DNA from 3 places in the Streptomyces sp. NPDC093149 genome. Region 1 is predicted to be linked to each of the others. Evidence: riboswitches for the same ligand, from Rfam matches in the RefSeq annotation. Region 1 holds a riboswitch; each other region holds the start of a gene.
What was found. Region 1 has a riboswitch for thiamine pyrophosphate ahead of thiC (phosphomethylpyrimidine synthase ThiC). Riboswitches for the same ligand answer to the same signal wherever they lie in the genome.

Region 1 (3,982 bases):
CTCGCCCTTCGACGGCGGCCCTTCCCGGTCCGTACGGGTGCTGGAGCTACGGCTTCCGCGCCGAGCCCCGTGCGGTCCGCGGAGACGACCAGCGCGGCGAGCAAGGTCGTCACCGGCACCGAGGCGACCAGCCCGATCGAGCCGACCAGCGTTCGTACGATCTCCTCCGCCACCAGTTCGCTGTTGGCCACCGTCCCCACGCTGCTCCGGGCGATCGAGAACAGCAGCAGCAGCGGCAGCGCGGCGCCCGCGTAGGCCAGCACCAGCGTATTGACGACCGAGGCGATGTGATCACGCCCGATCCTGATCCCTGCCCGGTAGAGACCCCGCGCACCCATCGTCGGGTTCGCCTGGTGCAGTTCCCAGACCGCAGATGTCTGGGTGACTGTCACATCGTCGAGCACCCCGAGCGAGCCGATGATCACACCGGCCAGCAGCAGGCCGCTCATGTCGATGTGCGGGTACAGGCCGTGGATGAGGCCGGTGCTGTCATCGGTGTTGCCGGTCAGGCCGGCCCAGCCGATGAAGAGTGATCCGAGCAGCCCGATCAGCAGCAGGGAGATCAGGGTGCCGATGACGGCGACCGAGGTGCGGGCGGTCAGGCCGTGGCACATGTAGAGCGCGATCAGCATGATCGCACTGGCCCCGATCACTGCGACGAGCAGTGGATTCGAGCCCTGGAGGACGGCCGGGAGGATGAACAGCGTCAGCACGGCGAACGACACGGCGAGCGCGACCAGTGCCATCACGCCGCGCATCCTGCCCACCGCGACCACCACCAGGGCGAAGATTCCGGCGAGCAGTGTCATCGGGAACTTCCGGTTCACATCCGTCACCGAGTACTGCAGATCATGGGGGGCGTCCGGGGCGTACGCCACGACCACGCCCTGTCCCTCGCGCAACTGACGCGGTGCGTCGGGCTGGACGATCTCGAGGAACGTCCGGCCCTTGTCGTGACCGGTCGTCACTTCGACGGTGGCTTTCTCGCACAACCCCGCCCCGTTCCCCGGCGGCGTCGTGGGGTCGCCACTGGTGGGCATCTGGGCGGCGTTCACTTCCTTGCAGTCCACCTTGTCGATCCTCACCACCTTGGCCTGCTGGGTCTGCCGGTCGAATCCGACACCGGTCCGCTCGTGCGGGGGCGCACTTCCCGGCCAGAGCGCCACCAGGCCGACGACGACCGCGGTGGCGAACGGGATCAGTACGGCGGCGATGACCTTGCGCAGATGTTTGGAGACGGGAGCTGCGGGGCCGTGGCCGTGGGAATGGCCGTGCTGATGGCCCTGCGGGTCGGAGTCGTTCTGGGGGGACGTCACCGGCCGATCATCGCAAGAGGAAAAGGGCCCTCTGTTCATTCCGCCGGACAGGGCGCTAGCGTGGGGGGACCTTTGCACACGCGGGAGCTCGGAGCACCGGGCTGAGAGGGCGCTGATATCCGTACATCTGTACGGGACAGGCTGCGCCGACCGCCGAACCTGTTACCGGGTAATGCCGGCGTAGGGAGTAGGTCTCATGACCACATCGGACACACGCACGCCTGCCTCGAACCAGAGCGACGAGGCCGGGAAGTCCATCGGCTGGCACAAGGGGTACGTCCAGGGCTCACGCCCGGACCTCCGGGTGCCGGTCCGTCAGGTGCACCTCACCAACGGCAAGGACGTGACGCTGTACGACACGTCGGGGCCGTACACCGATCCCACCACCGAGACCGATGTCCGTCGCGGTCTCGCACCGCTGCGGGAGAACTGGATCATCGCGCGCGGCGACACCGAGGAGTACCCGGGCCGCCCGGCCCGCCCCGAGGACGACGGGCTCAAGCACACCTCACCGCGTGGTGGGCTGCGCAACCTCGACGCCGTCTTCCCCGGCCGCCCGCGGCTGCCCCGCCGCAGCCGGGACGGCCGGCCGGTCACCCAGCTCGCGTACGCCCGCCGGGGCGAGATCACTCCGGAGATGGAGTACGTGGCGATCCGGGAGGACGTCGAACCCGAGGTGGTGCGCGAGGAGATCGCCGCGGGCCGGGCCGTGCTGCCGGCCAACGTCAACCATCCCGAGACCGAGCCGATGATCATCGGCAAGCGGTTCCTGGTGAAGGTCAATGCGAACATCGGCAACTCCGCGGTGACGTCCTCCATCGAGGAGGAGGTGGAGAAGATGACATGGGCGACGCGCTGGGGCGCCGACACGGTCATGGACCTTTCCACCGGACGCAACATTCACACCACCCGTGAGTGGGTTCTGCGCAACTCCCCCGTGCCGATCGGCACCGTTCCCCTCTACCAGGCCCTCGAAAAGGTCGACGGCAAGGCTGAGGAGCTGACCTGGGAGATCTACAAGGACACCGTCATCGAGCAGGCCGAGCAGGGCGTGGACTACATGACGGTCCACGCCGGTGTGCGCCTGCCGTACGTTCCGCTGACCGCCCGCCGCAAGACCGGCATCGTCTCCCGCGGCGGCTCGATCATGGCGGCGTGGTGCCTCGCGCACCACAAGGAGTCGTTCCTGTACGAGCACTTCGAGGAGCTCTGCGAGATCCTCGCCACGTACGACGTGACGTACTCGCTGGGCGACGGGCTGCGCCCCGGGTCGATCGCCGATGCCAACGACGAGGCCCAGTTCGCCGAACTGCGCACGCTCGGTGAGCTGAACACGATCGCCAAGCGGTTCGGTGTGCAGACCATGATCGAGGGGCCGGGCCATGTCCCGATGCACAAGATCAAGGAGAACATCGACCTGCAGCAGGAGATCTGCGAGGAGGCGCCGTTCTACACGCTCGGCCCGTTGACCACCGATGTCGCTCCGGCGTACGACCACATCACCTCGGGCATCGGTGCGGCGATGATCGCCTGGTGGGGCACGGCGATGCTCTGCTACGTCACGCCCAAGGAGCACCTGGGCCTGCCCAACCGGGACGATGTGAAGACCGGCGTCATCACGTACAAGATCGCGGCCCATGCGGCGGACCTCGCCAAGGGGCATCCGGGGGCGCAGGACTGGGACGACGCGCTCTCCGACGCCCGCTTCGAATTCCGCTGGGAGGACCAGTTCAACCTGGCTCTCGACCCGGTCACGGCAAGGGAGTTCCATGACGAGACGCTGCCGGCCGAGCCTGCGAAGACGGCGCACTTCTGCTCGATGTGCGGCCCGAAGTTCTGCTCGATGAAGATCTCCCAGGACATCCGTCGTGAACACGGCGGCTCCCAGGCGGAGATCGAGGCGGGCATGGCGGAGAAGTCCAGAGAATTCGCGGCGGCGGGCAACCGCGTCTATCTGCCGATCGCGGACTGAGCCCGTCGCACGGCGCCGGGGGTGGTGAAGGTCTTCTCGCGGACCTTCACCACCCGTCCGCCGCTCTCCGGGGGCGCGACGGGACCGGGGAGCGGTGGCGGCGAACGGGGCGGCGCGTGGGAGTCGACTGATCGTCAGGAGCGCTCTGCGGCAGAGGACTTACCGGCCGTCGTCGATACGAACGGACCCGGTCAGTCCGGTTCGTGCTCAGGCCCGCCGAAGTCGGGGCTGGTGAAGTCCGGACTGGTGAACGTCGGGCGTGGGCCTGCCGCCGGGCCCTCGTCCGGGCTCGTGAAGTCCGGGCTGCTGTAGCCGATCTTCGGGATGCGGTTCGCCGAGCGATGCGGTGTGCGCGATGCGCGGCCGGCCTCGGGGTCGGCGAGCGCGTCCCTGAGGAACGGCAGGATGCCGCGTTCCAGCAGTGCGTGGCGCCATGCCTCCCGGGCGCGTGCCACATCCTCCGGCAGCTCGTCCTCGGCGTCCTCGGAGGGCTGCGACGCCGAGCCGTTGCGCAGCGCGGTGATGAGCAGTCCGACGGCGGCGGCGAGGATCGCGGCGGCCATCACCGCCGCGAAGAACCAGCCCGCGGTGACCATGGTGGAGGCGAAGGACGGCGGCGGGCTGAGCAGTTTCAGCAGATAGCCGGCCAGCAGGAATATGAACGCGGCGGTGCCGGCGAGTACGGGCGCCAGGA
Region 2 (3,982 bases), on a different contig from region 1:
CCGCGTGGCTCCTCGCCACGCGTCCGCTGCTCGTCCCCCTCGGGCGCGCCCTTCCCGCCCGCGTCCGATCCGCGTACGGGAGTCTTCGCTACTTCACTACGAGCGAGGACCACGACTGGACCCACTGCTCACGGTTCTTGGAGATCCGATCAGGGGCGACCGTCGTCGGCCTGTCGACCGTCGCGCCGAACTTCGTGAAGAGCTCCGGCAGTTTCGCACCCTCGGTGACCGGGTTCACGAACATGTTGAGCGGCATGTCCTCCTGGAACCGCTTGCTGATCAGGAAGTCCAGCAGGGCCTTGCCGCCCGCCTCGTTCTTCGCACCGTTCAGCAGACCGGCGAACTCGATCTGGCGGAAGCAGGTCCCGGTGGCGACGCCGGTGGGCGCCTCGGCCGGCTGCGGCTTCGCGTAGAGCACCTCGACGGGCGGGCTGGAGGCGTACGAGACGACCAGCGGCCGGTCGGCCTTGGCCTTCCGGCCGCCCGCGGAGCCGGAGAACTCCTCGTTGTAGGCCTGCTCCCAGCCGTCGACGACCTTGACGCCGTTGCTCTTCAGCTTCTTCCAGTAGTCCTGGTAGCCCTTGTCGCCGTAAGTGGCGACGGTGCCGAGGAGGAAGCCGAGGCCGGGCGAGGAGGTCGCGGCGTTCTCGGTGACGAGGAGGTTCTTGTACGCGGGCTTCGCCAGGTCGTCGAAGGACCGCGGCGGTGCCAGCTTCTTGTCGGCGAAGTACTTCTTGTCGTAGTTGACGCAGATGTCGCCCGTGTCGATCGGGGTGACCCGGTGCTCGGCGCCGTCCAGCTGGGTGTCGGCCGCCACCCGGTCGATGCCCTTCGCCTCGTACGGCGTGAAGAGCCCGCTGTCCAGGGCACGGGAGAGCAGGGTGTTGTCGACGCCGAAGAACACATCGCCGCGCGGGGAACCCTTGGTCAGGATCTCCTGGTTGAGCGCGACACCGGCGTCGCCGCTCTTCAGTACCTTGACGGTGTAGCCGGTCTCCTTGGTGAACTCCTTCAGCACGTCCGGGGAGGCGTTGAAGGAGTCATGGCTGACGAGCGTCACGGTCTTCGAGCCGGAGCCCTTCGTGCCGCCGGAACCGGAGGCGGACTTGTCGGAACTCCCGCATCCGGCCAGTGCCGTGACGCCGAGCGCGGCAGCGGCGGCAGTCGCCGCGAGCTGCTTGGTTCTGCGTGTGGTGCTCATTGTGGATTCCTCCTGGGTTTTGGCCAGGAAGAGACGCGGCCCCGCCCGCACAATGCGGGCAGGGCGCAACAGCATGAGTTGATGACCGAACTTCCTACCCGGAATGACCCGGGCGAGGTTCAGAGGGTCTGCGGACGACCTGTCCTCGGTGCCGCACTCTCAGCGCTGTGGCGCTCCCCTGTCGGAATATGAAGTTGATTTCAGGCCCAGGTTACACGGACCGTCCCCGCCTCAGCGCTCGGCCGCCGCCAGCTGTCCACAGGCTCCGTCGATCTCCTGGCCGCGGGTGTCCCGCACCGTCACCGGCACCCCGTGGGCCGCGATCGCCTCGACGAAGGCCTTCTCGTCCTCGGGCCGCGAGGCGGTCCACTTGGAGCCGGGCGTCGGGTTCAACGGGATCAGATTGACGTGCACCCGCTTGCCCTTGAGGAGCCGGCCGAGCAGATCACCGCGCCACGCCTGGTCGTTGATGTCCCGGATCAACGCGTACTCGATGGAGACGCGGCGGCCGGACTTCTCCGCGTACTCCCACGCAGCGTCCAGCACCTCGCGCACCTTCCACCGCGTGTTCACGGGGACGAGCGTGTCGCGCAGTTCGTCGTCCGGCGCGTGCAGGGATACGGCGAGACGGCACTTGAAACCCTCGTCGGCGAAGCGCAGCATCGCGGGCACCAGACCCACGGTGGAGACGGTGATCCCGCGCTGCGAGAGCCCCAGGCCGTCCGGCTCCGGGTCGGTCAGGCGACGGATCGCGCCGACCACCCGGTTGTAGTTGGCGAGCGGCTCGCCCATGCCCATGAAGACGATGTTGGAGAGCCGTGCCGGGCCTCCGGGGACCTCCCCGTCGCGCAGGGCACGCATGCCGTCCACGATCTGGTGAACGATCTCGGCGGTCGACAGATTGCGGTCGAGACCGGCCTGTCCCGTCGCGCAGAACGGACAGTTCATCCCGCATCCCGCCTGGGACGAGATGCACATCGTCACCCGCTCCGGGTAACGCATCAGGACGGACTCGACGAGCGTCCCGTCGTGCAGCTTCCACAGCGTCTTACGGGTGGTGTCGTCGTCACAGCTGATGTGGCGGACCACGGACATCAGGTCGGGGAACATCGCCTCGGCGAGCTTGTCCCTCGAACCGGCCGGGATGTTGGTCCACTCGGCCGGGTCGTGCGCGTACCGCGCGAAGTAGTGCTGCGAGAGCTGCTGGGCGCGGAACGGCTTCTCGCCGATCGCAGCGACCGCTTCCTTGCGCTCGGCGGGCGTGAGGTCGGCGAGGTGCCGCGGCGGCTTCTTGGCTCCGCGGGGCGCGACGAAAGTGAGTTCTCCGGGCTTAGGCATGGTCCATCCAGTGTCGCAGACGCAACGACGAGGGCCCGCCGCCCTGTGGACGACGGACCCTCACGCGTGAATGCCCAGGTCAGGACCATAGATCTCGCAGATCAGCCGGAGCCCACGAACAGCACCAGCAGCAGCCAGACCACCGGGGCGGTCGGCAGCAGCGAGTCCAGCCGGTCCATGATGCCGCCGTGTCCCGGCAGCAGCGTGCCCATGTCCTTGATGCCGAGGTCCCGCTTGATCATCGACTCGCCCAGGTCACCGAGGGTGGCGCTGACCGCGACCGCGAGCCCCAGCAGCAGTCCCTGCCACCAGGAACCGCCGTCGATCAGGAACTGCATGCACAGCGCCCCGGCGACCATCGCGAAGGCGATGGCCCCGAACAGCCCCTCGCGGGTCTTTCCGGGGCTGATGCGCGGCGCGAGCTTGTGCTTCCCGAAGCGCCAGCCGACGGCGTACGCGCCCGTGTCGCTGACCACGGTCAGCAGCAGGAAGGTGAGCACCCGCTGCGGTCCGTCGTCCGCGGTCAGGAGCATCGCGACGAAGGTCGCCAGGAACGGCACGTAGAACGCGGCGAACACCCCGGCCGTGACGTCCTTGAGGTAGCCCTCCGGCGGCTCGGTCATCCGCCAGACGAGCACCGCGAGCGCGGTCAGCGCCATCGCCACCCAGGCACCCTCGGCGCCCCGGGCGTACCCGGCCACCACCATCGCCGCGCCACCGACCGCAAGCGGAACGAGCGGCGCCTTGATGCCCTTGCGCTCCTCCAGCCGCGAGGTGAGCTCCCAGAGCCCCACGACGACGGCGACGGCGATCACACCGACGAAGACGGCCTTCACGATGAACAGCGAGGCGACGATGACGGCGCCGAGCCCCACACCGACCCCTATGGCGGCTCGCAGATCACGGCCCGCACGTTTCTTCTGCGGGGGCGGTGGCGCGGTGGACATGGGCTCCTGCGGCTTCTCGTCACGGAACAGGGGGCCACCGCTCAGGCGTGCGGCCCCCTGGCCCCGGTCATCAGGGTCGTCAGCGTCTCTACCTGCGTCGGGAACGTCCGGCACGATGGGCATGGGCCGAGTCTGCTGGGCGTCATGCACATCGTATGCAGGACCCGCCGGGGCGGCCTGCGTCTCGGGCGCACCCCAGCGACCGGCTCCCTGTGGGGCGCCCCGGGAGGAGTCGTTCATCAGACTTCGAGCAGCTCGGCTTCCTTGTGCTTGAGCAGCTCGTCGACCTGTGCGACGTACTTCGCGGTGGTGTCGTCGAGCTCCTTCTCCGCGCGACGCACCTCGTCCTCGCCGGACTCCTTGTCCTTGACCAGCTTGTCGAGGGTCTCCTTGGCCTTGCGGCGCACGGCCCGGATGGAGATCTTCGAGTCCTCGGCCTTCGACTTCGCGACCTTGATGTAGTCGCGACGACGCTCCTCGGTGAGCTCCGGGAAGG
Region 3 (3,982 bases), on a different contig from region 1:
CCGAACCCTGCACGGTCGGATCGAGGCGGCGCATCGCGACGGTGGTCAGTTCGGTACCGGAGGCGGTCAGCGAGCGTTCCAGCACGTCGAGGCTGGGTGCCCCGCCGGTTCCCATGATCAGCCGGGAGCCGAAGGCGGTGTCGCCGAGGGTGAAGAGGTCGTCGGACACGGTCAGCCTCCCTGGACCGCGGTCAGGACCTCGACGCGGTCCCCGTCACCGAGTACGGCGGTGGACCATTGGCCGCGCGGGACGACGGTCTCGTTGACGGCGGCCGCGACGCCGGAGTGCGCGGTGGTCAGGGTGGCGACGAGGGCGTCCAGGGTGGTGCCCGCGGCGAGCGGGCGGACCTCGCCGTTCACGGACACGGACAGGGGTGCGAGGCCGGGCCGGGGCGTGGAAGCGGCCATGGAGAGGGGCGTGGGCTCGGTCATGCGGGCTGCTCCTGACGTACGGGGGCGGCGGGCGGGAAACGGGACGGGGTGAAGGGGCGGGCCGGCTCGGGCAGCTCGCCGTCGGCCAGGAGTGCCGCCATGACGTCACCGGTGATGGGCGTGAGCAGCACTCCGTTGCGGTGGTGGCCGGTGGCGAGGTGGAGGCCGGGCAGGGCGGTGGGGCCGAGCAGCGGCGCGTTGTCGGGGGAGGCGGGGCGCAGACCGGCGCGGGTCTCGGTGAGCGGCAGTTCGGTGATGCCCGGCACCAGTTCGTGGGCGTCCCGCAGCAGTTCGTAGACGCCGCCCGCGGTGACGGTGGTGTCCCAGCCCATCTCCTCGCTGGTGGCGCCGACGACCAGTTCGCCGTTCTCGCGCGGTACGAGATAGACATGGCTGCCGCGGACCACGGCCCGGACCGTCCGGGTGAGGAAGGGCGCGTACGCGGCGGGCACCGTCAGCCGCAGCACCTGCCCCTTCACCGGACGGACCGGCGGCACGACCTCGTCGGGCAGTCCCGGGAGCCTGCCGCTCAGGCTGCCCGCGGCGAGCACGACCTGGTCGGCGGTGAGTTCCGCACCCCCGGCGAGGACGGCTCCGGCGGCCCGGTCGCGGACCACCCTCAGGCGCTCCACCCATCCGCGGTGGAAGTCCACCCCGGCCCGCTCGCAGGCGGTCAGCAGAGCGGCGGCCAGCCGGCGGGGGTCGATCTGATGGTCGCCGTCGACCCGCAGACCGCCGCGGACGCCCGGCGCGAGCATCGGCTCCAGGCGGCGGCATTCGCGGCCGGTGAGCCACTCCGACTCCAGGCCGGAACGCTGCTGCAGGGCGTGCAGTTCCCGCAGATGGGCGCGGTCGTCGGAGTCCAGCGCGACGGCCAGCGTGCCGCAGGCGCGAAAGCCCGTCTCCCGCCCGCTCGCCGCCTCCAGTTCGGCCGCGAAGTCGGGATAGCGGGCGGCCGAGGCGACATTGAGGCCCAGCAGCATCTGTTCGCCGTAGTGGAGTTCGGTGACGGCGGCCAGCATGCCGGCCGCCACCCGGGCGGCCCCGCCGCCCGGTTCGGGGTCGACGACCGCGGTGCGCAGTCCGCGTTGCGCGGCCCGCCAGGCGGTCACCAGACCGATGATCCCGCCCCCGATGACGAGGACGTCGGATCCGTCCTTGTTCCGTGTAGAACGCATGGGCGTCCAGCCCCTCCCTTCGCCGGCATGACCCGGATCAGGTTCGTACGGTCGGAGGCCGCCGCAGCCTCCCTCTCAGCCCGGTGCGTCCGGGCTCCCGCGAGTGTTTTACGGTGGCCACCCTAACGGCCTCGCCCACGATCGGCAGCGGCGTCGCGGTGTCCGGGACATCCGCCTCGGATTCGAAGACCCCGGACGCCGCTCCTTCTCCCGCTGCCGATCGTGGGTGAGGCCGTGAACCCCGCCCGCCGGACCCAGTAAGGGAGCAGCCCCCGTGGCCCGTTCGCTCGACGGACTCGTCCTCTCGCCGGTCGCCGACCAGGCCCCGGGGCAGGTCGGTACCCGTACCCGTTTCACGTACCACGAGGAGAACGGCCGGATCTGGGCCGAGTACGCGGGCGGCGACGTGGTCCGCGGCCACCTTGTCGGTACACGCGTCGACGACACCCTCGACTTTCGCTACGTCCAGCTGAAACAGGATGGAACGACCTCCTCCGGCCACTGTGTCTCCACCGTCGTCGACCTCGCGGACGGCAGGGTCCGGCTGGACGAGCGGTGGGAATGGGAGTCCCGGGACGGCAGCGGTACGAGCACGGTGGAGGAACTCCCCTTTCCTGACGATGCGTCAGATGTTTAAGGTGTACGGGTGAGCGAGCAGCAGCAGTCGGAGCGGTGGGACCGGCGGGCGGGGCGACGTGTCGTCATCGTCGGCGCCGGCATGGCCGGAGTACAGACGGCGGTGGCCCTGCGGGAGCAGGGCTTCACCGGCCCCGTCACCCTGATCGGTGCCGAACCGCACCAGCCCTACGACCGGCCCCCGCTGTCCAAGGCGGTACTGCTGGGCGAGGCCGAGGGCTCGGCGTTCGACATCGACTTCGAGGCACTGGACATCGATCTGCGGCTGGGGTGCGAAGTCACCGGCGTGCGGCCCGGGGCGCACGAGCTGGACACACCGTCAGGGCCGGTTCCCTACGACGCCCTGGTGGTCGCGACCGGCGCCGAACCGATCGTCCTGCCCGGTACCGAAGGCGTTCCCGGTGTCCATCTGCTGCGTACCCTCGACGACGCGGCGCGACTGCGGCCCGTCCTCGACGAGCGGCACGGCGTCGTGGTCGTCGGCGCGGGCTGGATCGGCGCGGAGTTCGCCACCGCGGCCCGCGCCGCGGGCTGCGAGGTCACCGTCGTCGAGGCCGCCGACCGGCCGCTCGCCGGCGCGATGCCCGCCGAGGTCGCCGCCCCGATGGCCGCCTGGTACGCCGAGAGCGGCGCCGAACTCCTCACGGGGGCCCGGGTCGAGCGCATCGAACCCGGCCGCGTGATCCTCGCGGACGGCCGTGCGATCCCGGCCGGAGCGGTCGTCGTCGGCATCGGCGCACGGCCCTCCACCGCCTGGCTGGCCGGTTCCGGCATCGCCCTCGGCCCCGACGGATCGGTGACCGCCGACGATGCCCTGCGCACCTCGCTGCCCGATGTGTACGCGGTGGGCGACTGCGCCTCGTTCCCCTCCGCCCGATACGGCGAACGCCTGCTCGTCCACCACTGGGACAACGCCCTCCAGGGGCCGCGCACCGCCGCCGCCAACATCATCGCGGCAGGGGCCGAGGGCGGTCCGGCGCCACAGACGTACGACCCCGTGCCGTACTTCTGGTCCGAGCAGTTCGGCCGGTTCGTGCAGTACGCGGGCCACTGTGCGGCGGCCGACACCCTGCTGTGGCGCGGCGATCCGGCGGACCCCTCCTGGTCGGTGTGCTGGCTGCGCGACGGCGTCCTGGTCGCGGTCCTCGCCGTCGGCCGCCCCCGCGACCTGGCGCAGGGGCGCAGGCTCATCGAGGCGGGGGCGCGGCTCGATCCGGCACGGGTCGCGGACCCCTCCGTACCGCTGAAGTCGGCGACCCCCTGACGGCGTACCCCGCACCCCCGTACGGTCGGCCCGGCTACCGACTGTCGGTCCGGGATGGCACGCTTGTCCCCGTGACCGAGATTGACGCAAAGATCGATGCTCTCGTCCCTGCCTGGCTCCACCTCCCCGACATCGCGGAAATGCTCGATGTCGAGGTGACGCGCGTGCGGCAGCTGGTCAAGGAGGGCCAGCTCATCGCCGTGCGACGTGGTGAGAACCGGGCGCTGCAGGTGCCTGCCGCCTTCATCGCGGGCAACAAGGTCGTCAAGGGCCTCTCCGGCACCCTGACGCTGCTGCGGGACGACGGCTTCACCGACGAAGAGATGCTGGAATGGCTCTTCACCCCCGACCCGACCCTGCCCGGCACCCCCGCCCAGGCACTGAGCGAGAATCGAGGCACGGAGGTGAAGCGTCGCGCCCAGGCGCTCGCCGTCTGACCGCCGGCCGTCAGGTGGGGTGCGGGCCCGCGGGC

Region 2: another riboswitch for thiamine pyrophosphate. It lies ahead of ACIQCZ_RS29060 (thiamine ABC transporter substrate binding subunit); the one in region 1 lies ahead of thiC (phosphomethylpyrimidine synthase ThiC).
Region 3: another riboswitch for thiamine pyrophosphate. It lies ahead of thiO (glycine oxidase ThiO); the one in region 1 lies ahead of thiC (phosphomethylpyrimidine synthase ThiC).

What each region holds. Positions count from the first base shown of each region.
Region 1 covers NZ_JBIVON010000005.1:383,641-387,622, forward strand. The annotation lists gene ACIQCZ_RS18285 (YibE/F family protein) at 1-1,316, opposite strand, end outside; TPP riboswitch at 1,387-1,520, shown strand; gene thiC (phosphomethylpyrimidine synthase ThiC) at 1,513-3,288, shown strand; gene ACIQCZ_RS18295 (hypothetical protein) at 3,480-3,982, opposite strand, start outside.
Region 2 covers NZ_JBIVON010000011.1:42,095-46,076, forward strand. The annotation lists gene ACIQCZ_RS29060 (thiamine ABC transporter substrate binding subunit) at 89-1,201, opposite strand; TPP riboswitch at 1,275-1,391, opposite strand; gene rlmN (23S rRNA (adenine(2503)-C(2))-methyltransferase RlmN) at 1,433-2,539, opposite strand; gene ACIQCZ_RS29070 (phosphatidate cytidylyltransferase) at 2,641-3,726, opposite strand; gene frr (ribosome recycling factor) at 3,726-3,982, opposite strand, start outside.
Region 3 covers NZ_JBIVON010000007.1:110,990-114,971, forward strand. The annotation lists gene ACIQCZ_RS21955 (thiazole synthase) at 1-169, opposite strand, end outside; gene thiS (sulfur carrier protein ThiS) at 172-432, opposite strand; gene thiO (glycine oxidase ThiO) at 429-1,610, opposite strand; TPP riboswitch at 1,608-1,721, opposite strand; gene ACIQCZ_RS21970 (hypothetical protein) at 1,885-2,247, shown strand; gene ACIQCZ_RS21975 (NAD(P)/FAD-dependent oxidoreductase) at 2,257-3,510, shown strand; gene ACIQCZ_RS21980 (Rv2175c family DNA-binding protein) at 3,582-3,947, shown strand.